DNA from 2 places in the Vogesella sp. genome. Region 1 is predicted to be linked to the other one. Evidence: riboswitches for the same ligand, from Rfam matches in the RefSeq annotation. Region 1 holds a riboswitch; the other holds the start of a gene.
What was found. A riboswitch is a leader RNA that binds a small molecule or an ion and turns the genes downstream of it on or off. The one in region 1 is predicted to bind glycine.
Positions count from the first base shown of each region.

Region 2: it holds a riboswitch for glycine, as region 1 does, so the genes downstream of both, glyA (serine hydroxymethyltransferase) here and gcvT (glycine cleavage system aminomethyltransferase GcvT) in region 1, are expected to answer to the same signal.

Region 1 is NZ_JBKBHK010000006.1:36,486-52,462, forward strand. It holds gene gcvP (aminomethyl-transferring glycine dehydrogenase) at 1-1,084, opposite strand, end outside; gene gcvH (glycine cleavage system protein GcvH) at 1,290-1,676, opposite strand; gene gcvT (glycine cleavage system aminomethyltransferase GcvT) at 1,752-2,837, opposite strand; glycine riboswitch at 2,875-2,971, opposite strand; glycine riboswitch at 2,979-3,079, opposite strand; gene ACK4FZ_RS09195 (amino acid permease) at 3,276-4,598, opposite strand; gene gluQRS (tRNA glutamyl-Q(34) synthetase GluQRS) at 4,840-5,730, opposite strand; gene fdxA (ferredoxin FdxA) at 5,808-6,131, shown strand; gene cheD (chemoreceptor glutamine deamidase CheD) at 6,188-6,790, opposite strand; gene ACK4FZ_RS09215 (chemotaxis response regulator protein-glutamate methylesterase) at 6,787-7,872, opposite strand; gene ACK4FZ_RS09220 (CheR family methyltransferase) at 7,869-8,738, opposite strand; gene ACK4FZ_RS09225 (methyl-accepting chemotaxis protein) at 8,723-11,464, opposite strand; gene ACK4FZ_RS09230 (chemotaxis protein CheW) at 11,479-11,973, opposite strand; gene ACK4FZ_RS09235 (chemotaxis protein CheW) at 12,006-14,219, opposite strand; gene ACK4FZ_RS09240 (response regulator) at 14,256-14,621, opposite strand; gene ACK4FZ_RS09245 (STAS domain-containing protein) at 14,779-15,084, opposite strand; gene ACK4FZ_RS09250 (sensor histidine kinase) at 15,106-15,977, opposite strand, start outside.
Region 2 is NZ_JBKBHK010000012.1:177-16,153, reverse strand. It holds gene ntrB (nitrate ABC transporter permease) at 1-129, opposite strand, end outside; gene ACK4FZ_RS13615 (CmpA/NrtA family ABC transporter substrate-binding protein) at 141-1,403, opposite strand; gene ACK4FZ_RS13610 (ANTAR domain-containing response regulator) at 1,648-2,226, opposite strand; gene ACK4FZ_RS13605 (TfoX/Sxy family protein) at 2,272-2,583, shown strand; gene ACK4FZ_RS13600 (DNA-3-methyladenine glycosylase I) at 2,576-3,148, shown strand; gene dbpA (ATP-dependent RNA helicase DbpA) at 3,754-5,136, shown strand; gene ACK4FZ_RS13590 (YitT family protein) at 5,215-5,853, opposite strand; gene ACK4FZ_RS13585 (YitT family protein) at 6,047-6,685, opposite strand; gene mmuM (homocysteine S-methyltransferase) at 7,098-8,042, opposite strand; gene ACK4FZ_RS13575 (methyl-accepting chemotaxis protein) at 8,105-9,973, opposite strand; gene ACK4FZ_RS13570 (LysR family transcriptional regulator) at 10,311-11,201, opposite strand; gene ACK4FZ_RS13565 (NAD(P)-dependent oxidoreductase) at 11,304-11,951, shown strand; gene ACK4FZ_RS13560 (nuclear transport factor 2 family protein) at 11,948-12,397, shown strand; glycine riboswitch at 12,561-12,648, shown strand; glycine riboswitch at 12,650-12,745, shown strand; gene glyA (serine hydroxymethyltransferase) at 12,894-14,150, shown strand; gene ACK4FZ_RS13550 (L-serine ammonia-lyase) at 14,304-15,704, shown strand.

The DNA.
Region 1 (15,977 bases):
GATGGATGCGCTGCGCAATGCGCTTTACGCCCGCCGGGCCGTGGTACACGGCGTACATGCCGGCCATATTGGCCAGCAGTACCTGGCTGGTACAAATGTTGGAGTTGGCTTTTTCGCGGCGGATGTGCTGCTCGCGGGTCTGCAGCGCCATGCGCAGCGCAGTCTTGCCTTTGGCATCCACCGATACGCCGATGATGCGGCCCGGGGCCGAGCGTTTCATGTCGTCGCGGAAGGCAAAGTAGGCAGCGTGCGGGCCACCGAAGCCCATCGGTACGCCAAAGCGCTGGGTGTTACCCACCGCCACGTCGGCGCCCATTTCGGCCGGCGATTTCAGCGCCACCAGCGCCATCACGTCGGCAGCCACGATGGCGACGCCACCCTTGGCTTTGACGGCAGCGATGTACGGGGTCAGGTCCAGCAGGTCGCCGGCTTCGCCCGGGTACTGGAACAGCGCACCGAAGTAATCACCGTTGCCGGCTTCTTCCGGATGGCCCAGCACCAGCTCGAAACCGAAGTATTCGGCGCGGGTCTTCAGCACGTCCAGCGTTTGCGGCAGCACGCGGCTGTCCACAAAAAACTGGTCTGCTTTGACTTTGGATACGCGACGCGCCAGCGCCATAGCTTCAGCGGCGGCGGTGGCTTCGTCCAGCAGCGAGGCGTTGGCGATGTCCAGACCGGTGAGGTCGATCACCATTTGCTGATAGTTCAGCAGCGCTTCCAGGCGGCCCTGGGCGATTTCAGCCTGGTACGGGGTGTAGGCGGTGTACCAGCCCGGGTTTTCCAGCACGTTGCGCAGGATGACACCGGGGGTGATCACCGGGTAGTAACCCAGGCCGATGAACGATTTGTTTACCACGTTCTTGCTGGCCACGGCCTTCAGGTCGGCCAGCGCGTCCACTTCACGCTGCGCAGCCGGCAGGTCGAGGGCGCGGTTGAAACGGATACCGGCCGGCACGGTTTGTGCCACCAGGTCTTCCAGCGAGCTGGCGCCGATCTCGGCCAGCATCTGCTGTTGTTCGGTATCGCACGGGCCGATGTGGCGGGCGATGAATTCTTGGTGATGGAAGAGTTGCGAGAGAGACATGTCTGCGATTCCGTCTAATCGATTAGCCACGAACGGCTTACTGCTTGGCCACGAAAACCACAAAAGACACAAAATGATCCGGGCAAGGTCATGGCTTGCCTAGTACACGTCAACAATGGAAGCGTTCGTGTTGTTTCGTGGGTTTCGTGGCAAAAATTCGCGGCAAAAAAAAGCCCCGCCATCTTGCGATGGCAGGGCCGTTTCATCAGGCGCCGATTTCGGCTGCGTAGGCAGCGGCGTCCAGCAGGCCGTCCAGATCAGCGGCGTTGGCCGGCTTGATCTTGAAGAACCAGCCCGCGGCGTACGGCTCGCTGTTGGCCAGCTCCGGGTTGGCTTCCAGCTCGGCGTTCACTTCCAGGATTTCGCCTGCGATCGGGGCGTATACGTCGGAAGCGGCTTTTACCGACTCCACCACGCCGGCTTGCTCTTCGGCAGCCAGGTTGGCGCCCACGGCCGGCAGCTCGACGAACACGATGTCGCCCAGCAGCTCTTGCGCGTGTTCGGTAATGCCGACGGTTACGGAACCGTCAGCTTCCAGACGCAGCCATTCGTGGCTGGATACGTATTTCAGGTCGGCAGGAATGTTGCTCATCGTTTCTCTCCAGAAAAATAGACTTGGATGGTGTACCGGGACCGGCTCTTGCTCGCCCCGTCGTTATACACCAGCTTATTCAAAAACTTTCTTGCCGTTACGCACGAACGGCATTTTCACCACACGCACGTCGGTCAGCGTGCCGCGCAGGTCCACCTGGGCGGTAGCGCCGGTGGCAGCCGGCACACGGGCGATGGCGATGGAATGCTTGAGGGTCGGCGAGAAGGTGCCGCTGGTGATGATGCCTTCACCGATACCGTCCACCACGACTTTCTGGCCTTCGCGCAGCACGCCGCGGCCTTCCAGTACCAGGCCCACCTGCTTCATGGCCACGCCGGCGGCTTTTTGCGCTTCCAGCGCGCTGCGGCCGATGAAGTCGCGGCCTTCGGTCCAGGCGATGGTCCAGCCCATGCCGGCTTCCAGCGGGGAGACGGTCTCGTCCATATCGTGGCCGTACAGGTTCATGCCGGCTTCCAGGCGCAGCGTGTCGCGAGCGCCCAGGCCGATGGGGGCCACGCCGGCGTCTTTCAGCTGGTTGAAGAAGGTGATGGCTTCAGCAGCCGGGATCATGATTTCCAGGCCGTCTTCACCGGTGTAACCGGTGCGGGCAAAAAACCATTCGCCGGACGGCAGGCCCTGGAATACCTTGAGGGCGCGGATGCTATCGGCCAGCGCCGGCTTCACGCTGCACACTTTGTCGATGGCGGTGGGGCCTTGCACGGCCAGCATGGCCAGGTCGCGGCGCACTTGCAGCTTCACGTCAAAACCGGCGGCTTGCTTGTCCATCCAGGCAAGGTCTTTTTCGGTGGTGCCGGCGTTAACGACCATCCGGAAACCAAAAGCGGTGAGGTATACGATCAGATCGTCTACCACACCGCCTTGTTCGTTCAGCATGCCGGAATACAGCGCCTTGCCCTCGAAACCCAGCTTGGCCACGTCATTGGCAATCAGCTTTTGCAGCCAGGCCTTGGCGTCGCTACCGGTGATGTCCACCACGGTCATGTGCGACACGTCGAACATGCCGGCGTCGCTGCGCACGATCTCGTGCTCTTTCAGCTGCGAACCGTAATGGATGGGCATGTCCCAACCGGCAAAATCGACCATTTTCGCGCCGGACGCGAGATGGGCTTCGTATAGGGGGGTACGTTGCGGGGCTGTCATGGCAGGTCCTTGTACGAGCGTGAGTTTCCTCTGTTTCTCACACCCCTCTGTCCCTGCACCTGAGATTTTCCGGCGTTGCGCCGTTAGCCCCTTCGGTGGGCGCATCCTGTGCGCCGCTCTCCAGATTCTGCGGGGAAAACCCCGATTCTTGCAGTCCTTTTGCCTGAGCGATTGCGGGTGCACTTGCGCCTTCGGCGGCGGTTCTGCCCGGCGGGCAAACCGCTCTCTCCTGCGGAATGCGCGCATTATCGTTGCCGGTAGCCGCGTTGGCAAGCGGGATTTGGTAGCACTGTGGCACCCGCTACCGTTTGCCACACAGCCTGCATGGCAGGCGCCTGCCAAGGGTACGCGAAGGCCAAATGGCAAGCCAAAAGCCCGGCACGCATAGCATGCCGGGCTGATGTCAGGTTGGCCGCAGGCTACCCTGCTGCTCGACGTTTAGCCTTTGACCAGCCGCTCGCGCAGTTGCCACAGGTAGATCGGCAGGCCGGCCAGCAGCAGCAGCACGCCCCACATCACCACCTCGGCGCCGGAACCGTAAATAGTCCACATGGCAAAGATGAAGCCGCCAAACGAGAACGCCAGCGGCGCGTACCAGTCGCGACGGCTGAACTGGCGATGGCGCTTCAGCATCACCGCCAGCAGCGCCATGGCACAGAAGGCGTACGGCAGCAGCGTGGTGGCGGTGGCCAGTAAAATCACGAACTCGAAAATCTGCACGCCGCTATCGCCGCCCGCGTATTTGCTGGCCAGCAGGATGGTCACCAGCACGGTAGACAACATCAGGCCGACGATGGGGACGCCGGCACGATTCTCACGAGTGAAAAAATGCGGGAACAAATGATCGCGCGCTGCGGCTGCCGGGATATGGCCCTGCATCAGGCACCAGCCATTCAGCGCACCGAAACACGATACCACCGCCCCCAGGCCTACCGCGTAGTAGGCCCAGTCGCCCCACAGCTGGCGGGCAGCATCGGCAAACGGCGCGCTGGACGCGGCCAACTGGCTGGCCGGCATCAGCCCCTGCAACGCGATGGTACTGAGGATGTACAGGCCGGCGGCAATCAGGGTACCCAGCACGGTGGCGCGCGGAATGGTGCGCTGCGGCTGGTCCACATCGCCAGCGGGTACCGACGCCGACTCCAGCCCCAGAAACGCCCACAACGTCAGCGCCATGGTGGCGGGAATGGCCTCGCCAAGCGGCTTGTGCTGCGGGTTGAACTGTACGAAGTCGGGGTTCAGGTACAGCAGGCCGGCGATGGTGACGCCGCCCAGCGGCAGCAGCTTGATCAGCGTAGTCACGATCGCCACACGGCCGGAGCTTTGCGGGCCGCGGCTGTTGATCCAGGTCACCAGCCAGATCAGGCCGATGGCGGTGGCGCCGGCAGCCAGATTGCTCTGGTTCAGTACCGGAAAGAACACCCCCAGGTAGCTGACACCGGCCACGGTCAGCGCGGCGTTGCCGGCCCACAGCGCAATCCAGTAGCCCCAGGCAATCAGGAAGCCGGCGAAATCGCCGAAACCTTCATGGATGTAAGCGTACGGCCCCCCGGCCTTGTGCGGCAGCAGGGTGGCCAGTTTGGCAAATACCAGCGCCAGGCAGATGGCGCCCAGCGAGGTGATGGTCCAGCCGATCAGCGACGAGGCGCCGTACTGCGCCAGCGAGGCCGGCAGCAAGAACACGCCGGAGCCGATCATATTGCCCACCACCAGGGCGGTACACATCCAGAAACCGAGCTTGCCCGGTGCGGCCTTAGTCATGGCGCGCTCCTTTCAGCTCAGGGAAAACCGGCAAAGCGACAAGGCACGCCCACTGCGTGCGGTAAAACGGGTATGGCATGGAAAATCCTGATTGTTCTCGGGTTTTTGCTGATGTCCTGACACCCGCCCCTGTCCCGGAGCGTGGTGTAACGCGCTGCATGGCCTGCAGCTACGCCATAAAACAAACAGGGCCCCGACGCCGAGGCCCTGCTGCTTTGCACAAAATTATAGCGTTGTTTGGCTATGCCAGGACGATAGGCCCGGCCGGCACCCTGCCCAGCTGCCAGTTTTGTCGCGCCCACTGCCAGATCTCGTCGCGCGTCTGTACGTCTGCCGGCACCGGGTGACCCAGCCAGGCCAGTGCCTGACGCAACTGCAGCACCACGTTGGCCGCATCGATGGCGGGCGCCAGCGTCTGCTTGGACAGTTTCTCGCCGGCGGCATTGGTCAGCACCGGCAGATGGCAATGCGTTACCGGCTCGCCGCCCAGGCATTGCCGCAGCCATAGCTGACGCGGCGTGGACACCAGCAGGTCGGCACCGCGCACGATATCGGTCATGCCCTGCGCGATGTCGTCCACCACCACCGCCAGCTGGTAGGCCCAGAAACCATCGGCCCGCAGCAACACCACGTCGCCGATATCGCGCTGCAGCTGCTGTGCGTAGCGGCCTTGCAGACGGTCGTCGAACGCCAGCTCGGCGTCGGGCACGCGCAGCCGCCACGCCCTCGCCTCGCGCCCGGCGGCCACCCCGTGACGGCACGTACCGGGGTAGACCATGCCGTCGGGGCCGCGCAGGCCGGCGGCGGCAATTTCCTTGCGGGTGCAGGCGCAGCCGTAGGCGTGCCCTTGCGCCATCAGCTGCGCCAGCGCGGCACGGTACAGCTCGTGGCGGTCGTGCTGCCACGCCAGCTCGCCTTGCCACTCGAAGCCGAAGGCGTCCAGCGTGCGCAGGATGGCATCGGCGGCACCCGCCATTTCGCGAGGCGGATCGAGGTCTTCGATGCGCAGCCACCACTCGCCGCCGTGCACCCAGGCTTCCAGATAGCTGCCGACGGCGGTACTGAGCGAGCCGGCGTGCAGCAGGCCGGTTGGGCTGGGCGCGAAACGGCCACGGTAAGGGCGCGGTACCACGGGAACAATCGAGGCTGACATGGCGGAAAAAGACGACAACAATGAAGAAGAAACCAGCACGCACGGAGGGCTGTACGATGACGCACGTTGTAACCGAAGCCTGCATCAAATGCAAATACACCGACTGCGTGTCGGTGTGCCCGGTGGACTGCTTTCACGAGGGGCCCAACTTTCTGGCCATCGACCCCGACGAATGCATCGACTGCACGCTGTGCATTGCCGAGTGCCCGATTGACGCCATCACCACCGATAGCGACCTGCCGGCCGACCAGGCCCACATGCTGGCACTGAACGCCGAACTGGCGGCGCAGTGGCCGGTGATCACCACCCAGAAGGCACCGCTGCCGGACCACGAACACTGGGCCGCGCAAAGCGGCAAACTGCCGCTACTGGAACGCTAGGCACAAAAAAGGTTGGCCGCGGCCAACCTTTTATCCGGCATGCCAAGCTGGCAACCCTAAATGAACAGGTCGATATCGCCGCCGTGCTTCTGCTCGGTATCGCGATCGATACGGCGACGGTAGCTTTCTTCTTCCTGCACCAGCGTCTGCTGCGGGTTGATCTTCTTCACCATCACCTTGCCGCTATCGGTAAAGAAGTAAATCTTGCGGGCAATGTCCAGGCCCAGGTCTTCCGCCACGATGGGGATGTTTTCCTGCGCCAGGAAGGCACGCACGAAACCGGCATTGCGCTGGCCGATGTTTACCGTGGTCATGCCGGCAATGACGTTGCCGCCGCCGAATACCTTGGCTTCCAGTGTGCTACGGTTGGCGCCCAGCTTCAGCATGTCGTTGATCAGCAATTCCATCGCATGGGTACCGAAACGGGCCGGCATCAGGCGGTCGCTGTTACTGCTGCCCTGGTCTGGCAGCATGAAGTGGTTCATGCCGGCGATGCCGGTCTTGCGGTCACGCAGGCAGGCCGAAACACAGGAGCCGAGTACGGTCACCAGCAACAAGCCGTCTTCGGCAGCCTGGTACTCCCCGGGCAACAGCTTGGCGGCTGCGCGGTTGAATTGTTTGTCGAAATAGCGGTGCTGCGCAGTACCGGGGCTGCTCATACACTCTCCCTGGTACTTTTACCAGCCAGATAGGCCAGCAGGCGTTCGGCAATCTGCCCAAGGGGCACTACCTCGTGCACGGCCCCAATCTCGTAAGCAGCACGGGGCATACCGTACACCACACAGCTGGCCTGGTCCTGCCCGATATTGTAAGCACCGGCTTCGCGCATGCGCAGCATGCCGGCGGCGCCATCCTTGCCCATGCCGGTGAGGATCACGCCAACCGCACGCTTGCCCAGCAAGTTGGCCGCAGAGTCGAACAGCACGTCCACGGCCGGGCGGTGACGGTTGACCGGCTCGTTCTGGTCCAGCACGGTTTCGAGACTGCCGTTGGCGGCACGGCGCAGACTGAGATGAGAGTGACCCGGCGCGATGTAAACGTTGCCAGCCAGCACCGGCTGGCCGTGGCTAGCCTCGCATACCGTCATCGCGCAGCTCTGGTCGAGACGGCGGGCAAACGACAGCGTGAAGTTTTCCGGCATATGCTGCACGACCAGCACAGGCGGCGTGTCGGCCGGTAGCGCCGACAAAAACTCGCGCAAGGCCTCGGTGCCGCCAGTAGAGGCGCCCACGACGATGACGGCATCGCGGCGGAGCCAGACCAACTTGGCAGGAGGCGGCGCTGCGGGCGGCGGCGTATCCCTTGGGATGAAACGTGCCGGCAAGCGCACCCGCGCCTCTGCCGCGCCACGAATCTTGTCGCAGATCATCTCGGCATAGTCCAGCATGCCGCGGCTGATATCCAGCTGTGGCTTGGCAATACAGTCCACCGCGCCGAGCTCCAGTGCGCGCAGCGCAGTGTCGGAGCCCGCTGCGGTAAGCGACGAGATCATCAGCACCGGCGTTGGCCGCAAGCTCATCAAGCGACGCAGGAACTCCAGCCCGTCCATACGCGGCATTTCCACGTCCAGCGTAATAACGTCCGGGTTGCTCTCACGAATACGCTCACGCGCAGCCACCGGATCGGGTGCGTAGGCCACCACTTCCATGTCCGGCTGTTCGTTGATGATCTTGCCCAGAAGCTCGCGTATCAGCGTGGAGTCATCGACCACCGCTACCCGTATCTTGCGGCCCTGAATCATGATGTTCTTCCGTTGACCAGGCGGTAGGCAGTCTTGCCGCATGGCGTGAAGGTTTCGGTAATGTGCTGGATGTTTTCGGAATGCCCCAGCAGCAATAGACCGTGCGGCTTAAGGTACTGAGCGAAATGCTCGAGAATACCGGCCTGGGTTGGTTTATCGAAATAAATCAGCACATTGCGGCAGAAAATCACATCGAACTGGCCGATAGCCGGCCAGCTGCGATCGACCAAGTTGATCTGGCGAAATTCCATATGCCGCATCAGACCGGACTTGATCTTGACCATGCCTTCATTGACGCCTTTACCACGCAAGAAAAACTGCTTGAGCTGGCTGTCGCTCAGTTTGGCAATTCGCTCTAGCGCATACACGCCAGTAGCAGCCTTCTGCAGTACATGTGTATCAATGTCGGAAGCAACAATCTGATAGTTGCCTGCGCGCAGCAAAGGGTCCAGCGTCATCGCGATGGAATATGGCTCTTCGCCAGTAGAAGACGCCGAACTCCAAACTCGGTAAGGCTCGCCACTGCTAGCGTGTTGCTGCGCGTGCTGCCCAAGCATGTCGAAATGGTGCGCTTCGCGAAAGAATGAGGTCAGATTGGTAGTGAGCGCATTGATGAAGTGTTCCCACTCACTCGCACCTTCTTCCGACCGTAGCAAAGCGAGGTAATCGGAAAAACGGCGCACACCCAGCCGGCGGACGTGCTTGGCCAGCCGGGCGTACGCCATGTGGTTCTTGACAGCAGTCAGTGCAATGCCGGTTCTGTCGTACAACAGCTCGCGCACGATGTGGAAATCTTCATCCGTGAAGTGAAGATCTCGCGCAAAGACGCTGTCCTGATCGGATGCAGTGCTCAGAATTCCTCCCACTCGCCTTCATCCGTTGCCACCGGACGCACCGGGTGCGGGTTGCTAAGCGGCAGCGCCTTGCGTTGCACCGGTTCGGAAACAGCAATAGCTCGGGCAACGGTAACGGGCTTGCGTTCGCTGCGCACCGGCTTGGCGGCGTGCTGGTCTACCTTGAAGATGGCAACAGCATCACGCAAGTTGGCCGCCTGTTCTTCCAGCGACTCGGCTGCCGCAGCCGCCTCTTCCACCAGCGCCGCATTCTTCTGGGTGTTCTCGTCCATCTGGCTAACGGCCAGGTTCACCTGCTCGATACCCGAACTCTGCTCGATCGACGCGGCCGAGATCTCGCTCATGATGTCGGTCACACGACGGATGGAGGACACGATTTCTTCCATGGTACGGCCAGCCTCGTCCACCAGACGGGTGCCGGATTCCACTTTCTCTACCGAGTCGCCGATCAGGCCTTTGATTTCTTTGGCAGCAGCAGCCGACCGCTGTGCCAGATTGCGCACTTCGCTGGCCACCACAGCAAAACCACGCCCCTGCTCACCGGCACGCGCGGCCTCCACCGCCGCGTTCAGCGCCAGGATATTGGTCTGGAATGCAATGCCGTCGATCACGCTAATGATGTCCACGATCTTGGTGGCGCTCTCGTTGATCTCGTTCATGGTGGACACCACGCGGCCTACCACGTCGCCACCACGCGAAGCGATATCGGAAGCCCCCACGGCCAGGCTGTTGGCCTTGCGCGAGTTCTCGGCGTTCTGCTTCACCGTGCTGGTGATTTCTTCCATGCTGGACGCGGTTTCTTCCAGGCTGGCGGCCTGTTGCTCTGTACGGCTGGACAGGTTGACGTTACCGGCAGAAATCTCCTGCGCCGCCGTATTGATGGCGTCGGTGGCTTCCTTGATATTGGTAACGATTTCCTTCAGGCGCGACACGGTGAGGTTGGTGTCGTCGCGCAGTTGACCAAACATGCCATCGTATTCCGCCTCGATGGTACGGGTCAGATCACCAGCAGCCAGGCCGGACAGTACCTGGGCAATATCGCCCAAGCCACGGCTGGTCACGTCCATCAGCTGATTAACCTGGCCTGACAGGGTAGCGAAGAAACCGGTCTTGCCGTCTAGCGGAATGCGCTGGCTGAAGTCGCCGTTGGCCGCGGCCCCCACCACTTCGGATACTTCTTTTTCGACACGCACTTCTTCAGTACGGTCAGTCCACTCCACCACCGAGCCGATACGCTCGCCACTATCGCTAAACACCGGATTGGCCACCAAACGGAAGGTGCGACCGCCAATATTGATCTGGCTGCTGTGGGTAGTCTGCAGGGCGGCCAGCAAATCGCGCTGGTGGGCAGGGTTGCGGTGGAAGCCGTCCATGCTGCCACCCAGCAGCTTGCGGGTATCAAAGTTGGGCAGTACGCGCTTGATATCGGCTTCGGCGGTTTGCAGCATCTCCTGCACACTGCGGTTCATGTAGATGATGGTACGGTTGTTGTCGGCGATCATCACATTGGACGACACGTTGTCCAGCGCTTTGCGGATGCGAGTGTTTTCTTCCAGCAGGCGCTGCTCTTCCAGACGGCGTTCCTTGTCCAGGTTCTGCTGGCGCAGCTGTTCGGTAATGTCTTGCCATTCAACAATGGTGCCGATCGCTTTGCCGCCGGCACTGGTCATCGGGGTGGCAACCAGCGTGAAGGAACGGCCGCCTACATTGATCTGGGCCTGGTGCGAACCGCGCATGGTAGCCAGCATATTGCGCTGATGCTCGGGCCGCTTATGGAAGCCGTCAATATTGCTGCCGATAATATTGCGTGCCGAGAAACCTGGCAGTTCTTTGCGGATATCGGCTTCAGCAGCGGCCAGCATGTTCATGACTGCGCCGTTGGTATACACCACAATGCCATTGGCGTCGGCAATCATGACATTGGTGGCTGCAGTATCCAGCGCATTGCGCACACGGATGTTTTCCAGCGCCTTGTCGGCGGCCTGTTTGATGTAATAGAACAGGCTGCTGTTATCTTTGTCCGTCACATTCAGGCTGCTGGTCACCTCACCTTGCGCCAGCTCTTTCATCAACTGCGCCGCTTCGGACGGCTCACCACCAATAACACGGAACAGCGAGCGACCAATCAAGTAGGCTGCCAGCAAACCGATAATCAGCGAAGCTGCCAGGAACCCCTGTGTTACCAGCAGCGATGACTTGGCTTCCGTCTGCAGGTGCTCGCCGTGTTCACGAGCATTGCCCTCTTCGTAAGCCACCAGCGCTTCCACTGCCTTCTGGTAAGCCATCTGCGCCTCACGCAGCTGGGTAAACAGGTAGGTTTTCGCCTCTGGCAACTGGCCGGCATTGAACAGGGCGACAAACTGCTTGAGCCGTGCGCGGTAGTCGGCATCGGCTTTCAGCAAAGCTGCCTGCATGGCAATCGACTCGTCCTCAGGCGGTCGCTGTTTCAGCACAGCGAATGCTTCGTCAATATTGCCCAACTGCTCGTCCAGCTCGCGGACTTGTTGCAGTGCGATCTGCGGGTCATCTGCCAGCATGGCAGTGCGTACACCACGGGCTGTCGCATTAAGATTATCAAAAACCTTGTTGACGGCTGCCGCACGCGGCATGTGGTTCTCGGTAATCTCCCATCCACTATCAATGATGGCGTTCAGACGCGTGACGGCCAGAATCGAGGAGGCCGCAATCAGGGTCAGGAGCACACCGAACCCGAGTATCAATAGCTGTTTGACTTTCATGCTTGTCCCCTGTGTTAAACGTTGGCCGCAACGGTGGCATCCATCAGCGCCATCTCGTCACTGCTCATCAGCTTTTCGATATCCACCATGATGATCATGCGCTCACCTACCACACCCAAGCCCTGGATATAGTTGGTGTTCATCACTGAACCGAATTCAGGTGCCGGGCGGATATCATCTCCGGCCAGCTCGATCACGTCGGATACACCATCGACAACCATGCCTACGGTGCGATTCAGCACATTGAGGATGATGACAACGGTGAAGTCATTATAAATGACGTTGCCAACATCGAACTTGATTCGCATATCCACGATGGGCACGATATGCCCACGCAGATTAATGACGCCCTTGATGAAATCCGGCGACTTGGCCAGCCGCGTCACCGCGTCATAACCACGAATCTCCTGCACCTTGAGGATGTCGATGCCGTACTCTTCGTTACCCAGTGTAAATACCAGGTATTCGCGCCTGACCTTATCGGTCTCCCCGTTCTTGCTAGCGTCCATGGCTGACACCTTATCTGTTACTGTAAACACGGCTAAGCCATCAGCACTTCGCCGTGGGATTTCTGCAGATTGGCACGCACGATAGCGGCCACATCCAGGATGAGGGCCACCCGGCCGTCACCCATGATTGTTGCCCCGGATAAGCCCTCTACCTTGCGGTAGTTCGCTTCCAGGTTCTTGACGACAAATTGTTGCTGGCCCAACAGTTCGTCCACCATCAGCGCCACTTTCTGGCCGCCAGACTCGACGATAATCAGAATGGCTTTGTCCGGCTGCGCCAATTGCGGCTGGATGGCAAAGAACTCACCCACCCCGATGATGGGCAGATACTCGCCACGCACACTCACTACCAGGCCGCGACCGGCGATAGTCTTGACCTCGGACGGCTTGGGCTGCAACGATTCCAGAATGTAGTTCAGCGGTAATACATAAGTTTCATCGGCAATCTTGATCGACATGCCGTCCATGATCGCCAACGTCAGCGGCAAGCGAATGGTCATGGTGGTACCGATATCGACCATGCTGCTGATATCGATACGACCGCCCATCCCGACAATGTTCTTGCGTACGACATCCATGCCGACACCGCGGCCAGATACGTCGGTAACCTCGGCAGCAGTTGAAAAGCCCGGCTCGAAAATCAATGCCCACACTTCGCTGTCACTCATGGCATCCGACACCGGCAGCCCGCTTTCCCGAGCTTTGGCCAGAATCTTGTCACGACGCAGGCCGGCACCGTCGTCGGTGACTTCGATCACGATGCTGCCCCCCTCGTGGAAAGCACGCAACGTCAGCAGACCAACGGCTTTCTTGCCTTTGGCACGCCGCACTTCTGGCGACTCGATGCCGTGATCAAGACTGTTGCGTACCAAGTGGGTCAGCGGATCGGACAGTTTCTCGATGAAGCCTTTATCGAGCTCGGTGTTTTCGCCCACCATTTTCAGCTCCACCTGCTTGTCCAGCTTGCCGGCAAGATCACGGACAACTCGGGGAAAGCGGTTGAACACAAACGCAATCGGCATCATGCGGATCGACATCACCGCCTCTTGCAACTCGCGCGAGTTGCGCTGCAGTAGCGAAATGCTGTTAAGCAGGTTTTCGTGCTCTACCGAATCGAGCCCGGAACCATACTGCATCAGCATGGACTGGGTAATCACCAGTTCACCCACCAGGTTGAGCAACAGGTCTACCTTGTCGGTGCTAACGCGAATGGAATTCTCGCCACTACTAGCCGTAGCGGCGATTTTGTGCTCACTGCGCGGTACATCCCTGGCCACCACCGGCGAACCCTGTGCCACTGGCGGCGCAACAAGCGGGGCAGCAGGCAGCGGCGCGAACAAACCGAAACCGTCTTCTTCAAACGCCACACCTTCCTGAGCCGGCGGGGCGGTAGCGGGCAATGGCGCAAACAGACCAAAACCGTCTTCTTCAAAGGCCACGTCAGCAGCAGCAGACGGAGTATCTGCAGCAACCGGCAGCGGGGCGAACAGACCAAAACCGTCGTCCTCAAAAGCGACATCCTGGCTAGCGGCTGACGGCGGCAGCGCAAAGAACCCAACACCATCGTCCTCCACCGTGAAGTCTTCCACCACACGGAACGACTGCGGCGCTAGCAGGAAAGCCAGCATCTCCTCCACCTCGACACAAGGCGTGGCGGTATCGAGCAAGGCAAGGCCGGGTTGAGGCGGGGCCACGCTTTCGTCCAATGGCTGAATATGCTGCAACGACCCAAGCGCTGATAACCGTTCCCACACATCGGCCTCGTGCATGGGTAACGGCGGGTGTAATTCAATATGCAGACGACTGCGTGCGGTGGAAGCAGAGGACGTGACAGGAGGGTGGGCTGGGCTGTGGATAACCGGTTGCGACAGACTGACCAGGGTTTGCTTGAGTGACTCGATACGGCTAGCCTCGACCGGGGCATCACCACGATGAAAGGCCAGCATTTCCTTGAGCAAGTCGCCAGACAGCAGGGAGGCATCAACAATGTCACGACTTAGCGGTAATTCGGCCTTGCGCACCTTGTCCAGCAAATTTTCCAGTACGTGTGTCAGGTCTGCCAGGTCAGTGAAGCCGAAGGTCGCTGCACCGCCCTTGATAGAGTGGGCGGCACGGAAGATGGCGTTAAGGTCTTCGGACTCCGGCTGGATGACATCTATCGCCAGCAGCAGCGACTCCATATTGACTAAGTGTTCGGCAGTTTCATCAAAAAACACCTGATGGAACTGCGACATGTCAAATGTCATGAGCGCCCCCTGGTTCTGGATAGTTATGCTGAGGGTTTAACCGACAAGACGACGTACAACGTCGACCAGTTTTTGCGGGTCGAACGGTTTGACCAGCCAGCCGGTAGCGCCGGCAGCACGGCCTTGGGCTTTCATCTGGTCACTGGACTCGGTAGTGAGCATCAGGATAGGTACCGATGCATAGTTGGGCAGACGGCGCAGCGAGCGGATCAGCGTCAAACCATCCATGCCGGGCATGTTCTGGTCTGTGAGCACCAGATCTACTTGTACTGCTTGGGCTTTGGACAGACCGGCATTGCCGTCGGAAGCTTCTACCACCTCGTAACCGGCGCTTTTCAGCGTGAAGGCAACCATCTGGCGAATAGAGGCGGAGTCGTCCACCGTTAGAATTCTTTTAGCCATAGACTCAGCAATCCATGAAAGTAGGTAGGTTCACAATTTAAACGAAAACACGCTTCCAGCCATCTGGTTTTTACATCATATAGCTAATGCATAGCCGCTTATCTACCCAAGCATGCCAAACAATGGCAATAAATGTGGCAAACAGAAGCCAGGGGGTCTAGCGGATGGTAAACAGCTTGGTAAAGCAGGCGATTTCCAGCACCTGGCGCACGGTATCCTTGCAATTGACCAGCGCCAGCTCCTTGCCGGCGGCACCAGCACGCTCTTTGAGCAGCAGCAGCATGCCAAGGGCAGAACTGTCCAGATAGGGTACCTGATCGAAATCGACATCAATGTGAGTGATTTCGGCATTTTCCAGCAGCTCTTGACTGGCAGCCCGGAAATCCTTGTGCACGTTGAAATCGAACTGACCAATAAGCAAGACCACGCCGGTCTTGCCTTCAATTTTGACGATCGGCTTCATAGAATCCTCACCAGGTATGGCTTACACGGTTGCCTGCACGGGTAGCAGTAGCTCGAACACGGTGCCACGACTATCGCGCAGATAATGTATCTGTCCCTTCATATCCTCGACTACGCGTTTGACAATGGCAAGCCCGAGACCGGTGCCATTTGCCCTTGTAGTAAAGAAGGGATCGAAGATTTGTGATTCTACCTGCTCGGGCACGCCTTTGCCTTGGTCTATTACCCGTATGACGTAAAATTCTGCTTCGAACCTTGCTTGCAGGGTCAGCCGCGAGCCTACAGGCGCATGCTCACACGCATTCTCTAGCAGGTTGACCAGCGCACCCAGCAAATCGGAGCGTCGACCGGCGACGATGGCATCACCGTCGATTTGCGGCTGCCATTGCAATTGCTTTGCCTGTAGCTGCGGGCCTATCACAGCCTCCAGCTCGGCCAGCACTGGCATCAATGCAAACGGTTCATTACCGCCATCCGTTGGGCCAATGCGTACAAAGCGCAACATGTCCTGCACCAGACTTTCCAGTGCTTGCAAACGGTTGACGACCTTACCCGCGAAGCGGGAGCGGCCATCGGCAGGCAAATCATCACGCTGCAAGTTGGCCGCATACAGCAAGGCCGTGGCCAAGGGGGTGCGAATCTGGTGCGCCAATGACGCTGCCATCCGCCCCATCACCGCCAACCGTTCCTGCTGCGCCAACTGCTGATGCAGGTGATGCAGCTTGCTCACGTCCACCATCAGCAAAAAGGCACCAGTACCCGGCAACGGACATGCCAGAACAGTAAAATGTTGCCCGCCTTGCTTGCTGACGTAGACCCCCTCTTGCTCACCACTGTGAAAATGCTCCTCCAGCTGCCAAAGAGCACCAGGCAGCAAACCTGGCAGATAGCTCT
Region 2 (15,977 bases), on a different contig from region 1:
CACCACGGCGCGCAGCAGCGGCACCAGCGGTGCCACCAGCGGGGTGGCGGCCAGGCGGGCTACCGGCGACGCCGGCTTGCGGCGGCGCGGCAATGCCAGGTTGGCCGCAACGGGTTTGGCAACAGTCATGTCACACCTCCTCAGGCCTTGATCTTGAAGCTGGCAGCGTAGGCAGCCGGGTTCTTGCCGTCCCACACCACGCCGTCGATCAGCTTGCTGCTGCGCATGTCACTGGCCGGCACCGGCACGCGGGCCATGGCGGCGGCGTCTTTGTAGACAGCAATCTGGTTGATCTGCTTGGCCACCGCCAGGTAGTCGGGGTCGGCTTTCAGCAGGCCCCAGCGCTTGTGCTGGGTCAGGAACCACATGCCGTCAGACAGGTAGGGGAAGTTGACCTTGCCGCCGTCGAAAAACTTCATCAGCTTGGGGTCTTGCCATTTCTTGCCCAGGCCGTCTTCGTAGGCGCCCAGGAAGCGGCCTTCGATCACCGGCTCCGGCGCGTTGACGTAGGCCTTGTCGGCGATCAGCTTGGCTACTGCCGCGCGATTTTTCACGTCGTCGATGTAGCGCGAGGCTTCCAGCAGCGCTGCCACCAGCGCACGGGCGGTATTGGGGTTCTGTTTCACCCAGTCGCCGGTGGTGCCCAGCACTTTTTCAGGGTGGTCGGGCCAGATCTGCTGCGTGGTGGCCACGCTGAAGCCGATGCCGTCGGCGATGGCGCGGGCGTTCCACGGCTCGCCCACGCAGTAGCCGTCCATATTGTCTACGCGCATATTGGCCACCATCTGCGGCGGCGGCACCACGATGGTTTTCACGTCTGTCAGCGGGTTCACACCGTGCGCGGCCAACCAGTAATACAGCCACATGGCGTGGGTGCCGGTGGGGAAAGTCTGGGCAAAGGTGTACTCGCGCGGCTCGGCCTTGATCAGTTTGGCCAGCGCCGGGCCGGTGGTGGCGCCCTTCTCTTTCAGCTGGTTGGAAAGCGTGATGCCCTGGCCGTTCTGGTTCAGCGTCATCAGCACCGCCATGTCTTTCTTGGGGCCGCCCACGCCCAGGTGCACGCCGTAGATCATGCCGTACAGCGCGTGCGAGGCGTCGAGCTCGCCGTTGACCAGCTTGTCGCGTACTGCCGCCCAGCTGGCTTCCTTGGACGGCACGATGGTGATGCCGTATTTCTTGTCGAAGCCCATCTTCGAGGCCACGATCACCGAAGCACAGTCGGTCAGCGGGATGAACCCCACCTTGACTTCGGTTTTTTCCGGTTTGCCCACAGGGGCAGCCAGCGCTTGCAGGGCAAAGCCGGCGGGCAAGGCGGTAGAGGCCATCAGTGACAAGGCTCCCTTGAGAAAGTCGCGGCGGGCGGCCGCCAGGGTGTGGGTATCGGGTTGCTGACGCGTTTTCATGTTTGCTCCTAAGCGGTAGCCACAAAAGAAAAGCGTCCGTCGCCCTCTCGTCAGAAAGGGCAACGGACGCCGTTGTCCGTACTCCCAGGCTTGCGCCGCCGTTGGCACCTTCCTGTTGAATGTGTTGGCGCTACCTTGCGCCTGCTGTCACGTCAGCAAGTGCCGTGCCAGCCTTGAAACCGTGTTTTGCTACCTGCCGGCGTAGTTTGTGCACCGCAATAGCGCGGCCACGCACCAGCGCAGCTCAGCCTTGCAGCCATTCGGCCAGGCTGATGATCTCCTGCGCCACGTCGGCCAGCCGCTTTTGCTGTTGCATCGCGCGTTCGCGCAGCTGCTTGTAGGCGGTCTGCTCGTCCAGGCCTTTCATCTGCATCAGCAGGCCCTTGGCTTTTTCGATTACCTTGCGCTCGGCCAGCTGCTGCTGCGCGCTGGCCAGCTCGCTACGCCGTGTCTGCTCCAGCTGGTGACGCTCGATGGCCACCTCCAGCAAGGGCTGGATGCGGGCGGCTTCCACGCTGCCCACCACGTAGGCGGCCACGCCGGCCGACAGCGCGGCGCGGATGGTGTCGCGGCGGCTGTCGTCGGTGAACATCACCACCGGCTGGCCGTGGCGGGCGCCCATCACGCACACCTGCTCCAGCATGTCACGCGACGGCGCGTCGCTGTCGATCAGCACTACGTCGGGCCGGGCCGCAGCCAACATGTCGGCCAGCTGCAGGTTGGCCGCCACCTCGGCCACCACGCGCACGCCTGCCGCCGCCAGCGCTTCCTTCAGCGCGGCGGCCTTGCCGGAGCCATCGTTGACCAGCATGACGCTTAACATGGGTAACCTGTCCTTCGGGTGGATTGGCCACATACGCAGCAAGGTTTGTGCCATGCCACTGACACCACGCTGGCAGCAGCGCCGCGTTACACTGGCGGCATGAACGCTACCGCCAACCTCGGCCCGGCCTCGTGGCGGCTGTTGCAGGCCGCCGGCATTGCCGACCTTGCCGCCTTGCGCCAGCTGGGCGCCGTTGCTGCTTACCTGCAAGTGAAGCGCAGCGGGCAACACGCCAGCCTGAACCTGCTATGGGCGCTGGAAGGCGCGCTGAGCGGCCGCCACTGGCAGCAGGTAGCGCGCGACGACCGCCTGCGCTTGCTGCTGGCACTGGAAGACCTGGAGAAAATGCATGACTGAACTGACACGCTGCGGCTGGTGCGGCGACGACCCGCTATACATGGCCTACCATGACCACGAATGGGGCAAACCGGTACACGACGACCACAAGCTGTTCGAGATGCTGATACTGGAAGGCGCGCAGGCCGGGCTGTCGTGGATCACCATCCTGCGCAAGCGCGAGCATTACCGCCGCGTGTTCCATGACTTCGATCCGGTGAAGGTAGCGGCGATGACCGACGCCGACGTCGAGCGCCTGTTGCAGGACCCGGGCATCGTGCGCAACCGGCTGAAAGTGAACAGCGCCATCCGCAACGCACGGGTGTTTCTGGCCATGCAGCGCGAACACGGTAGCTTTGCCGCCTGGCTGTGGGCGCAGGTGGACGGCCAGCCGGTGCAGAACCACTGGGCTACTTTGGCAGAGGTACCGGCCAGCACGCCGCTGTCCGACCAGGTAAGCAAGGCGCTGAAGAAAGCCGGCATGAATTTTGTCGGCAGCACCGTGATCTACGCTTTCCTGCAGGCTACCGGCGTGGTGAACGACCACCTGCTCAGCTGCCCCGAACACCCGGCCAACCGTGATTAGGCCGCTTGTATGCAGCAACTGCGTGCTGCCATTACGCTAGCAGGTATTCATGCAAACCTGCACTGTGGGCCAACTGGCGATAACGATCGCTCTGGCGCAACTTGCGCATAGCCCGCTTTGAATTGCCGTGCCCAATAGTTTTGCTTAGACCCAATGGTAAAACCTATCGTCAACGGCAGCCGCGCCAGCACTTGCCCTCCCCAACGCAACGGCGCCCCAACTGAATGCGGGGCATGCGCAGCAGATAGTCGCCCACTGCTTTTTCCATGACTGCGACGTCTAAGCGACCAAGCTGCAGCTTGCGCAAATTAGTTTCATCGTCGCGTGCTGGGTCAAGCTGCATACCGCTGCTCAGAATGCGTTAGCCGTAGTTGTAGCCCAGCCCAGTACCAACACGCATTCCCTTGAGTGCACCCAGGCAGGCTGCAACGGTGGAAATTGCCCAGGCAGCCGACGGTGCGCTGTAGTTTGCCGACGACCGCAACGGCCAGCTGTTGCGGCTGGTAGCCCGCCCGCCGCGCTGACATCGCACCAGCAAGGTTGGCCGCAAGGCCGCTAGCTGCTACACTCCGCGCCTTGCCAACGCAACCTAACGCCAAGTCATTGTGAACAAAGCCAAATTCAGCACCCTGCAACTGCCGCCGGAAGTCCTGTCCAACCTCGATAGCCTGGGCTACACCAGCATGACCGCCATCCAGGCGGAAAGCCTGCCCGCCATCTTGGACGGCCGCGACGTGATCGCCCAAGCCAAGACCGGCAGCGGCAAGACCGCCGCCTTCGGTCTGGGCCTGCTGACCAACATCAACCCGCGCTGGTTTGCCATCCAGGCACTGGTGCTGTGCCCCACCCGCGAGCTGGCCGACCAGGTGGCGCAGGAAATCCGCCGTCTGGCGCGCTGCATCGACAACATCAAGGTCATCACCCTGTGCGGCGGCACGCCGATGGCGCCGCAACGCGCGTCGCTGGAACACGGCGCCCACATCGTGGTGGGTACCCCGGGCCGCCTGCAAGACCACCTGTCGCGTGGCACGCTGGAGCTGGCCGGCGTGAAAACGCTGGTGCTGGACGAAGCCGACCGCATGGTGGACATGGGCTTCATCGAAGAGATCGTCGGCATCGTGCGCGCCTGCCCGCGCAACCGCCAGACGCTGATGTTCAGCGCCACCTACCCGGACAACATCCGCAAGCTGGCCGAGCAGTTCATGAAGCAGCCGCACTTGGTGAAAGTGGAAGCGCTGCACGACGCCGGCCAGATCGAACAATGGTGGTACGAGATCGACCCGGACGACCGCCTGGACGTAGTCGCCCGCGTGCTGCACAGCGTGCGGCCAACCTCTGCCCTGGCGTTCTGCAACACCAAGCAGCGCTGCAAGGAGCTGGTAGCCGAACTGCAACAAGCCGGCTTTAGCGCCGAAGCGCTGTACGGCGAACTGGAACAGCGCGACCGCGACCAGATCCTGGCCCGCTTTGCCGGCAAGACCATCACTGTGCTGGTCGCCACCGACGTGGCCGCCCGTGGCCTGGACATCAAGGACCTGGACCTGGTGATCAACGTGGACGTGGCACATGACCCGGAAGTGCACATTCACCGTATCGGTCGTACCGGCCGCGGCGACAAGCACGGCCTGGCGCTGACGCTGGTGAGCCCCAGCGACGCCCGCCGCGCCGCCAGCATCGAGGAATACCAGAAAGCCGAGCTGGCCTGGGAAGACCTGGCCGACCTGAAACCGGCGCCGGGCGGCCCGCTGCTGCCGCCGATGGTGATGCTGGAGATTGCCGGCGGCAAGCGTGACAAGCTGCGCCCGGGCGACATCCTGGGCGCCCTCACCGGCGAAGGCGGTATCCAGGGCACGCAAGTGGGCAAAATCACCGTGTTCGAGTTCAACACCTTCGTGGCGCTGGACCGCCACATCGCGCAACAGGCTTTCGACCGCCTGAGCGTGGGCAAGATCAAGGCCAAGAGCTACAAGATGCGGTTTGTGGCATAAGCCGCCCGCAACGTGCAGGCCGCATGAAAAAAGCCAGACAGTATGCACTGTCTGGCTTTTTCACGCCCTGCCGGGGCATCAGGTACCGATGTAGCGATCCGGCCGGTGGTTCATGGCGATGATCATGTTCAGCGCGGCAGCGCCCAGAATGGAACCCAGCAAGGCCGGTACACTCACCAGGAACAGCGAGGCCAGCAGGATGACCAGGTCCAACCCCAGCTGCAGCTTGCCAGCGCGAATGCCGTAGCGGTCCTGCACAAACAGCGCCAGGATGTTGACGCCGCCCAGGCTGGCCTTGTGCCGGAACAGCGCGATAAAGCCCATGCCCATCATCAGGCCGCCGATCAGGCCGCTGTAGAACGGGTTCAAGCCATCAAAATGGGCAAACTGCGCGTGCAGCCCGGTAAACAACGACAGTAGCGTCACCGCAGCAAAAGTCTTTAAGGTAAACACCCAGCCCATGCGCTTCACCGCCAGCCAGTAAAACGGCAGGTTGATCAGCGAAAAGGCCACGCCGAAAGGCACGCCGGTCTGGTAGTGAACCAGGAAAGCCAGCCCTGCCGTGCTGCCGGTGAGCAGGCCGGCACTCTTGAACATGGCCACGCCGAAGGAAATCAGCAGCGTGCCTACCAGAATGGCCAGCGCGTCTTCCAGCCAGCTATGGCCCAGCGCGTCGTCAGCCGCCGGTGGCGGCAAAGCAGAAGCAGTAGCGGTCATATCGGAATCTCTATTGCGATGCAACAATTTCATCATTTTACCAATACTGCCAACATTCACAATTAACAAGCATCAAGTAGTTGCATATCCACAATAAAAAGCAATTTACAACCCACAAAGCCAAGCAAGCGGCACATGGCACACCCCTACCCCATGACAAGCAGGCAGTACCGCAATTTTTGACCCTGCCGCGTCAGGACTGGGCTATGTAACGATCCGGCCGGTGGTAAAAACCGATCACCAGGCTCATGGCGGCAGCACCGATCAGCGAGCCCAGCAATTGCGGCCAACCCGCCACCAACAGCGCGCCCGCCATCACCAGCAAATCGAAACCGAACTGCAACTTGCCGGCACGCATGCCGTAGCGCTGTTGCACGTACAGCGCCAGGATATTGACCCCGCCCACGCTGGCCTTGTGGCGGAACAAGGCAATCAGGCCCATGCCAATCAGCAGGCCGCCCAGCAAGCCGGTGTAGTAAGGATTGAGATTGCCCGCAAACGGAAACAGCGTGCGGTGCAGGCTGGAAAACAACGACACCAGGCCCACGGCCACAAAAGTGCGCAGCGTGAAAGCACGCCCCATCTGGCGCAGCGCCAGCCAGTAAAACGGCAGGTTGATGATGAAGAACAGCCAGCCGAAGGAGGCACCGCTGTAGTAGTGCAGCAGGAAGGCGATACCGGCGGTGCCGCCGGTAAGCAGGCCGGCCTGCGCGAACATGGCCATGCCCAGGCCGATGAAGGAGGTGCCGATCAGGAAGGCCAGCAGGTCTTCTGCCCAGGTGTGTGCCAGCGGATTGTGTCCGCTTTTCAGGCACTTGCTTTCGCTTGTCATGGTAGTACCGCTTGCAGTTGTCAGGACCGCGCCCTGCCCGCCGGGTAAGCAGGCGGACGCTGCACTGCAGCAAGCAACAAGCTTGCCAACGCCGGCACCGGCTGGCAGCGGTGGCAATATGCGGGGGCCCAGGCAAATGGCCGCGCCCGGCAGAGCGGCAAGGTTGGCCGCAACACCCGCCAGTGCGCGGCATGGTAAGGGCGGAGATGTGCCGCGGCCTTGCCCCAAGCGCATCAAGGGCTGTCCGCACCGCAGACAGCCCTTGTTACGACTTACCCACTCCTGCCCGCACCACACCTACCCGACACCGGCAAGCACCCGCGCCCGAAAATATCCTGTAAAAACAAAACCCTGCTTGCAGGGCAAACAGGGTTGTTTAGGCCAGCCTGCGCGGCAGGCACCCGGTGCGGGCTTAGCGTTGCGGACGCAGCCAGGCGCTAAGCGAGCGGATGTCTTCCGGCGTGGTGCGGCAGCAGCCGCCAATGCAGGCGGCGCCAGCGGCACGCCACTGGCGCGCGGCGTCGGCAAAAGCGCCGGGGTCGCTGCTGCCGTGCCAGGTCTTGGTAGTGGCGTCGTAGCTCTCGCCCGAGTTGGGGTAAGTCAGCAGACGTTTGCCCGAAACCCGTGCCGCCTCGCCCAATAATGGTGCAATGTGGCGCGGCGCAGTGCAGTTGACGCCGACAGCCACAATCTGCGGGAAGTCAGCCAGCGCCGCTACTGCGTCGGCCAGCGGTGTACCGTCGCTGAGGCTGGCGCCATCGCGGCAAGAAAAACTCACCCAGGCGCGGGCGTCGGGAAACTCGTCGCGCAGCAAGGTAGCCAGCGCCAGCGCCTCTTCGGCGCAAGGGAAGGTTTCGCCGGCCAGCAAGTCGGGGCCGGCTGCCAGCAGCGCCGCCAGGCGCGGGCGATGGAAGTCCATCAGTTGCTGCACGCTCAGGCCGTAGCCACCACGGTATTCGGAACCATCGGCCAGCATGGCACCGTAGGGGCCGACCGATGCCGCCACCAGCGGCCGTTTACGGCCAGCCAGGTTGGCCGCATCGGCGCAAAAGGCATCGCGTGCTTCCTGCGCCAACCGTACCGATTGCTGCATCAGTGCCACTGCCTGCTCGTGGCCGATGCCGCGCTTGGCAAAGCCCTCGAAACTGGCCTGATAGCTGGCCGTGGTGGCCACGTCGGCACCGGCGGCGTAGTAGTCGTAGTGCACCTGGCGGATCAGTTCCGGCGCTTCCAGCAGCACGCGGGCCGACCACAACGCGTCGTTGAGGTCGCAGCCGCGACGCTCCAGTTCGGACGCCATCGCGCCATCCAGAATGATCACATCATCAATAGCCACCTGGGCCAACGGGTCTTGCATAGCTGCCTCTGCATAAGCTACAAGCCCGGCATGCCGGGCTTGTGTGGTTAGGTACTGAATGGTTACAGGCGGAACTTGGCAACCAGCGATTTCAACTCGTCACCACGTGCAGCCAAGGTATTGATCGTGGCCAGCGCTTCTTGCAGGCTGGTATCGGTCTGCTGTGCCATCACGTTCACGCGCTCGGCGCTGCGGGCCATTTCGTTAGTAGCCACGCCCTGCTCGGCGGTGGACGAGGTGATTTCGCTCATGCGCGACGAAATTTCTTCTGCGCTGTGCTTGATCTCTTCTACTTTGCTGGCCGCTTCACGCGACAGGGTCACGCCAGAGCTCACTTTCTCGTTGGTCACGTCGGCGTGGCTGATGGCCTCGCCGGTGCGACGGATCACGGTGTCGATCATCTCGGCAATCTGCACGGTGGCGGTAGCGGTGCGCTCGGCCAGCTTGCGTACCTCGTCGGCTACCACGGCAAAGCCGCGGCCGCTTTCGCCGGCACGGGCCGCTTCGATGGCGGCGTTCAGCGCCAGCAGGTTGGTCTGGTCGGCAATATCGCGGATCACACCAACAATGCCCTTGATCTGCTCGGACTGGCCGGACAGGCTGCCCATCACGCCATGCAGCGACGATACCGCGTGCAGGATGGACTGCACTTCACGCTCCACTTCGGTCATGGCACGGTAACTTTCCACCGAGTTGCTGCGCGAACGCGATACCAGTGCCTCGGTCTCGCCCACGTGGTCAGCAATATGGTTGATGCTGACGGTGATTTCCTCGATGGTCGCCGCAGTGGCCGACAGCTCGCTGGACTGTACGCGCGAATCCTGGGCGATCTGCTCGGCCACCCGGTTCAGGTCGGCGGCATCACGCGCCAGCGCTTCCGACTCCTCACGCACGGTGATGAACATTTCGCGCAGCTTGGCAACAAACTGGTTGAACGCCTCGGCAATCTGCCCTACTTCATCGCGATTGCCCACCGGCAGGGTTTTGGTGAGGTCACCCTGGCCACTGGCCACTTCGGCCATGGCTTTGTGCAGCACGTTGAGCGGCGCCAGCATCTTGGCTACACCGGCGTAGGCCAGAATACCTGCCAACAGCAGGCCGGCAACGGCCAAGCCTAGCATCACCGTCAGCAGCTGCTTCACCGGTGCCAGTGCCGCGGCTTCCGGAACTACCACACCAAACAGCCAGCTGGTTTTCGGAACCGGGTACAGGGCAATCAGGCTGGTTGCGCCGTCGATGTCAGCCTTCTGGATCTGACCATCCTTGCTCAGCGCGCCAAGATCCAAGCCGCCGATCACTTCACTTACCTTTTTCAGGCCGGAATCCTTCTGCGGGTGGGCAATCACGTCGCCCTCGGCAGTAATCAGGAAGGCGTAGCCATCACCAGGCAGTTTGGCGGCGGTGACTTCTTGCACCACACGCGCCAGGGTAACGTCACCACCGGCAACAGCAACCAGATTACCGCCATCTTTGCGTGCCTGGGCAAAGGTGATGATCGGGCGCTTGGTGGCGGCATCGATGTACGGCGGCGAGGCGATCGGGCCGGCTGCATCCTTGGCTGCGATGTACCACGGACGAACGGTCGGGTCGTAGCCCGGCGGTACCGGAGCAGCACCGCTGAACTGGGTCATGGTTTTGTCCGGCTGGCCGACGTACATGTCGTCGAAGCCACCGGCGTCACGGGCTTGGTCCAGCATCGGTTTCAGTTCGCCGGTGCCGAAGCGCGGCAGTACCGAACCTACGATTTTCTGGCGGCTATCCACCCATTCACTGACAAAGCTCACCTTGTTGTCGGCAGCCATCTTGATCTCGTTCTGGATTTCCTGCTCCAGCGCAGAGCTCATTTTCCAGTACGCCACGGTACAGAACACCACCGACAAAGCGGTGAGTACCAGCAGCACAAAAACCATCAAGCGCGTGCGTAGTGTCATGATCGGAGCTTCCCCTGTTTGTCATTAGTGACGTGTTATTCGGACTGCGGGATGGTACTACCAAGCTCGCTAGCCAGATTCGCGGTACAACACAAAACAATTTGCATACAAAATACTTGAAGAACAGCCCATAAAAATGCTGGCTGGCGATTAAAAGCGATCGATTCACCTAACCTTTAAGTATTTTTATTAAATTTACTACGTAATTGATAGCCATAAAGCAGCAAGACATCGATATCACACAGACTCTATATGTTTGTTAGACAAAAATGGCAGTACATACAAGTTTTCAAGCAAGCAACATCCATGACGATGTCAATCTTTGCGCATTATTTCATCAGCCGCGAGTGAATTTCTGTTGCAAGAATGCCATAGCGTGCCGCACCTTGGCCGGCAGCACGTCGCGCCGCGGCGTGACGGCGTACACCGGCAGCGCCGGTGCCTGCCACTCGGGCAATACCCGTTGCAAGCGCCCGGCGGCCAGCTCGCCTGCCACTTCCGGTGCCGGCTGCATCGAAATACCCATGCCATCCAGCGCAAACGCCCGTGCCGACAGCATGCTGTTGCTGGCAATGCGGCACTGCAAGCGCAGCACTTCCACGTCGCCCTCTCGCTGCAAGCGCAGCGGCGTCAGGCCATGGTCCTGCTCCAGGCCTATCCAGTCGTGCTGGTACAGCTGGCCCGGCTGCTGCGGCTCGCCGCGCGCCGCCAGATACGACGGCGCCGCCACCAGCACAAACGGCCAGTCGGCCAGATGGCGCGCCACCAGCGTGGAATCGGACTGATTACCGGCTCGCAATGCCAGGTCGATGCGGTGTTGCACCAGGTCGATCATCTCGTCTTGGAAAAACAGGCGCAGGCTGAGGCCGGGGTTGGCCGCCAGTAACGGCGCCAGCGCCTGCCCCAGTACCCCGCCGGCAAAACCGCTGGGCGCGGCAATGCGCAGCTCGCCCACCGGCTCGTCGCGCAATGCCGCCATCTGCACGCTGGCTTCACGCGCTGCGGCCAACATGGCAGCGCAACTGCGGTAAAACACGCTGCCGGCCTCGGTAAGCGTCAGCTTGCGGGTGGTCCGGTGCAGCAGCGCCACCTGGTGTTGCTGCTCCAGCAGCCGCACATGCTGACTAACGGCCGACGCGGTCATGCCCAGCGCGCGCCCGGCCGCGTTCATCGAGCCCTGTTCGATTACGGCGGCAAACACCGCCATGCTGCGTAGCGCTTCCATCATCAACCTCAGCTTAACAATTATTGAATTTTACAGCGGATTATCAGCCAAAACCGGGTGATCTACCATGCAGTCATTCCCCTCCCCCACCCGAAAGGACACAGCATGAACATCGCACTCATCGGCGCCAGCGGTTTTGTCGGCCAAGCCCTGCAACAGGAACTTCTGGCCCGCGGCCATCACGTTACCGCCCTGGTCAGCCGCCCGGAACGCGTTGCCGCTGCGGCCAACCTCACCGTCAAGGCCAGCAACGCCTACGACGCCGACGCCATCGCCCGTGACGTGGCCGGCCACGACGTGGTGATCAGCGCCTTCAACCCGGGTTGGGACAAAGCCGACATCCGCACGCTGTTCCTGCAAGGCCACGACGCCATTGTGGCCGGCACCAAGGCCGCCGGCGTGGCACGCTTCATCGAAGTAGGCGGCGCCGGCAGCCTGTACGTGGCACCGGGCCTGCAGCTGATCGACACCCCGCACTTCCCGGCCGAATACAAGGAAGGCGCCGAAGGTGCACGCCAGGCGCTGAACAAGCTGCAAGACGAAACCGTGCTGGACTGGGTATTCGTATCGCCGCCAGCCATGCTGGCCCCGGGCGAGCGCAGCGGCCAGTACCGTCTGGGCGCCAACGAACTGCTGATGGACGGCGACGCGCCGGCCGGCATCAGCGTGGCCGACCTGGCGGTAGCCATCGTGGACGAGGCCGAACAGGCACGTCACCATCGCCAGCGCTTTACCGTAGCTGCCGCCCAATGAAGCGCCTGCTGAGCGCGGCATTGTTGGCCGCAGGCCTGGCTACCAGCGCTCTGCCGGCGCTGGCCGGCCCGCGCGAAGACGCCAACAAGGCGCTGGTGCTGGCCTTTTACGATGCCGCCTTCACCCGGCTGGATGCAGAACAGGCAGCCAGCTACCTGGCACCCGGCTACATCCAGCACAACCCGGAGGTGGCCAACGGCGTCGCGCCGCTGCAAGACTACGTACGCTGGATCCGCGCCAATAACCCGCAAAGCCGCGCCAGCATCAAGCGCGTGCTGGCCGACGGCGACCTGGTGATGCTGCACGTGCACAGCCAGGACAAGCCCGGCGATCTGGGCGTGGCGGTGGTGGACATCTTCCTCGTGCAGGACGGCAAGATTGCCGAGCACTGGGACGTGATCCAGCCGGTGCCGGCCAAAGACGCCAACGGCAACGGCATGTTCTGAGCGACCCTTGCCCGCACCACCCCGCCCCCGCCCGGCTGTTGCCTGCGGGGGCGTTTTGCTGCGTTCGCACATCGATAAATCTGCCGCACGCATTGACAGCGGCAAGCGCGGTCTTCTAGATTCTGCAAGCCAGGCCGGACTGCAGCTCACCGCGACAGCCACGGCCGCGGCCACAGGAGAGACTGCCTACGCGGCAGCGCCGAAGGGGAATCGCCCCGGAAACTCTCAGGCAAAAGAACTGTGGACGCGAGGCACTCTGGAGAGAAGGTTGGCCGCAAAGCCGCCTCGCCGAAGGACACCCGGTGCGCAATCGCGCGCCGCAATATCTCAGGCACAAGGGACAGAGGGGGCATCGTCCGGCATGGCCGGTCGGGTGCCGTCGCCTTTGTGCCAGCCATGCCCCGCCCGCCCCTGCCGTCACGCGGCACCCTGGGCACCCGCCAAAGAGCCATGCACACGGCTGCTGCCAGCAGCCAGACACGACATGGAGACAGATATGTTCACGCAAGACATGCAGATTGCCGGCTTCGACGACGCACTGTGGGCCGCCATCCAGGCCGAAAACCAGCGCCAGCAAGACCACATCGAGCTGATTGCCTCGGAAAACTACACCAGCCCGCGCGTAATGCAGGCACAAGGCACACAACTGACCAACAAGTACGCCGAAGGCTACCCCGGCAAGCGCTACTACGGCGGCTGCGAGCACGTGGATGTAGTGGAGCAGCTGGCCATCGACCGCGCCTGCCAGCTGTTTGGCGCCCGCTACGCCAACGTGCAGCCGCACTCCGGTAGCCAGGCCAACGCCGCCGTGTACATGGCGCTGCTGCAACCGGGCGACACCATCCTGGGCATGAGCCTGGCCCACGGCGGCCACCTTACCCACGGCGCCAGCGTCAATTTTTCCGGCAAGATCTACAAGGCGGTGCAATACGGCATCAACACGGAAAGCGGCGCCATCGATTACGACGAGGTGCAACGGCTGGCCGTCGAGCATCAGCCCAAGATGCTGGTAGCCGGCTTCTCCGCCTACTCGCTGGTGGTGGACTGGGCGCGCATGCGCCAGATTGCCGACAGCGTTGGCGCCTGGCTGTTTGTGGACATGGCGCACGTCGCCGGCCTGGTGGCGGCCGGGCTCTACCCCAGCCCGCTGCCGCACGCCCACGTGGTGACCACCACCACCCACAAAACCCTGCGCGGCCCGCGTGGCGGCCTGATCCTGGCGGCCAACCCGGACGAGGCGCTGGTGAAAAAACTGCAATCGCTGGTTTTCCCCGGCATCCAGGGCGGCCCGCTGATGCACGTGATCGCCGCCAAGGCAGTGGCCTTCCTGGAGGCGCTGCAACCCGAGTTCAAAGCCTACCAGCAGCAAGTGCTGGATAACGCCCGCGCCATGGTGGCGGTGTTCCGCCAGCGCGGCTATACCGTGGTATCCGGCAAAACCGACGACCACCTGTTCCTGCTGAGCCTGATCGACAAGGGCCTGACCGGCAAGGCCGCCGACGCGGCGCTGGGCGCGGCCTGCATTACCGTCAACAAGAACGCGGTGCCGAACGACCCGCAAAGCCCGTTTGTGACCAGCGGCATCCGCATCGGCACCCCGGCCATTACCAGCCGCGGTTTCGGCAGCGCCGAAGCCGGCCAGGTAGCGCACTGGGTATGCGACATCCTGGACGATATCGATAACGCCGACGTCGCCGCCCGCGTACGGCGCCAGGTGGCCGAACTGTGCGCGGCGTTCCCTGTGTATCGTTAAAACGCACTGCAGCATCGGTAGTGCACACAGCGGCGGCATTGCTCAGTACAATGCCGCCGCTGCCCCGGCAGCACCCACCCACCATGGCCCACCCGGCCGGACAGACAACACCCGTGGCGCCACCCGCGCCCGCACCATAAAAAGAGAAGCAGCATGGCTATCAGCGTATTCGACCTGTTCAAGATCGGCATCGGCCCGTCCAGCTCCCACACCGTTGGCCCGATGCGTGCCGCCCGCCAGTTTGTAGCGCGGCTGGAAAAAGACGGCCTGCTGGCCGCCACCGCCAGCGTGAAAGCCGAGATGTTCGGCTCGCTGGGCGCCACCGGCAAAGGCCACGGTACCGACACCGCCGTGCTGCTGGGCCTGCAGGGCGAACACCCCGACCTGGTCGATACCGACGCGGTAGACGGTATGCTGGCCGCCATCCGTGCCGACAAAGCCATCCGCCTGCTGGGCAGCCACGTGGTGCCCTTTGTCGAAGGCGAACACCTGATCCTGCACAAACGCAAAGCGCTGCCCTACCACCCCAACGGCATGATCTTCGAAGCGTTTGCGGCCAACGGCGACAGCCTGTCCAAGCGCGCCTATTACTCGGTGGGCGGCGGCTTCGTGGTGGACGAAGCCGCCATCGACGCCGGTTTCACCCCACCCGGCGTCACCGAGCTGAAACACCCGTTCAAGACCGGTGCCGAGCTGCTGGCGCTGTGCCAGCGCCACGGCAAATCGATCAGCCAGATCATGCTGGAAAACGAACTGGCCTGGCGCAGCGAAGACGAAGTACGCGCCGGCCTGCTCAACATCTGGCGCGTGATGCAAGGCTGCGTGAAGCGCGGCTGCGAGCGCGAGGGCATCCTGCCTGGGGGCATGAAGGTAAAACGCCGCGCTGCCGACATGTACCAGAAGCTGCTGGCCTCGCCGGAAGCCGCGCTGCGCGACCCGCTCACCGTGATGGACTGGGTCAACCTGTACGCGCTGGCGGTCAACGAAGAAAACGCCGCCGGCGGCCGCGTGGTGACCGCACCCACCAACGGCGCGGCCGGCATCATCCCGGCGGTGATGCACTACTACGCCCGCTTCATTCCGGGTGCCAACGACGACGGGATCGTACGCTTCCTGCTGACCGCCGGCGCCATCGGCATCCTGTTCAAGCTGAACGCGTCGATCTCGGGCGCCGAAGTGGGCTGCCAGGGCGAGGTAGGCTCGGCTTGTTCGATGGCCGCCGGCGGCCTGGCCGAAGTGCTGGGCGGCACGCCGGAGCAAGTGGAAAACGCCGCCGAAATCGGCATGGAACACAACCTGGGCCTCACCTGCGACCCGGTAGGCGGCCTGGTGCAGGTGCCGTGCATCGAGCGCAACGCGATGGCGTCGATCAAGGCCATCAACGCGGCCCGCATGGCGCTGCGCGGCGACGGCCAGCACTTTGTGTCGCTGGACCGCGTGATCAAGACCATGCGCGACACCGGCCGCGACATGAGCACCAAGTACAAGGAAACCGCACGCGGCGGTCTGGCGATCAATGTGATCGAGGTGCCGGTGAATATTGTGGAGTGCTAAAGACTTTTATCGATTCAAGCTTGTGAGTACGGCACCCGCAGCCCGTTGGCGCGAGCCGTACAAAAGCATAGCCCCCAGGTTTTAAGCCGCCGATTTGTTTGAGCCGCGTGACGTTAGCACGCGGCGAGTTCGGCGGCGCCTGGGGGCTGTGCTTTTGGGCGGGGTTTCGAGCAGCCCCGGGTCGCCTTTTCTTTGGGTACTTTCTTTTGGCGACGCAAAAGAAAGTACCCCGTCTGCCGGGCGGAACCGGCAATGCAAAACACAATCCGCGCA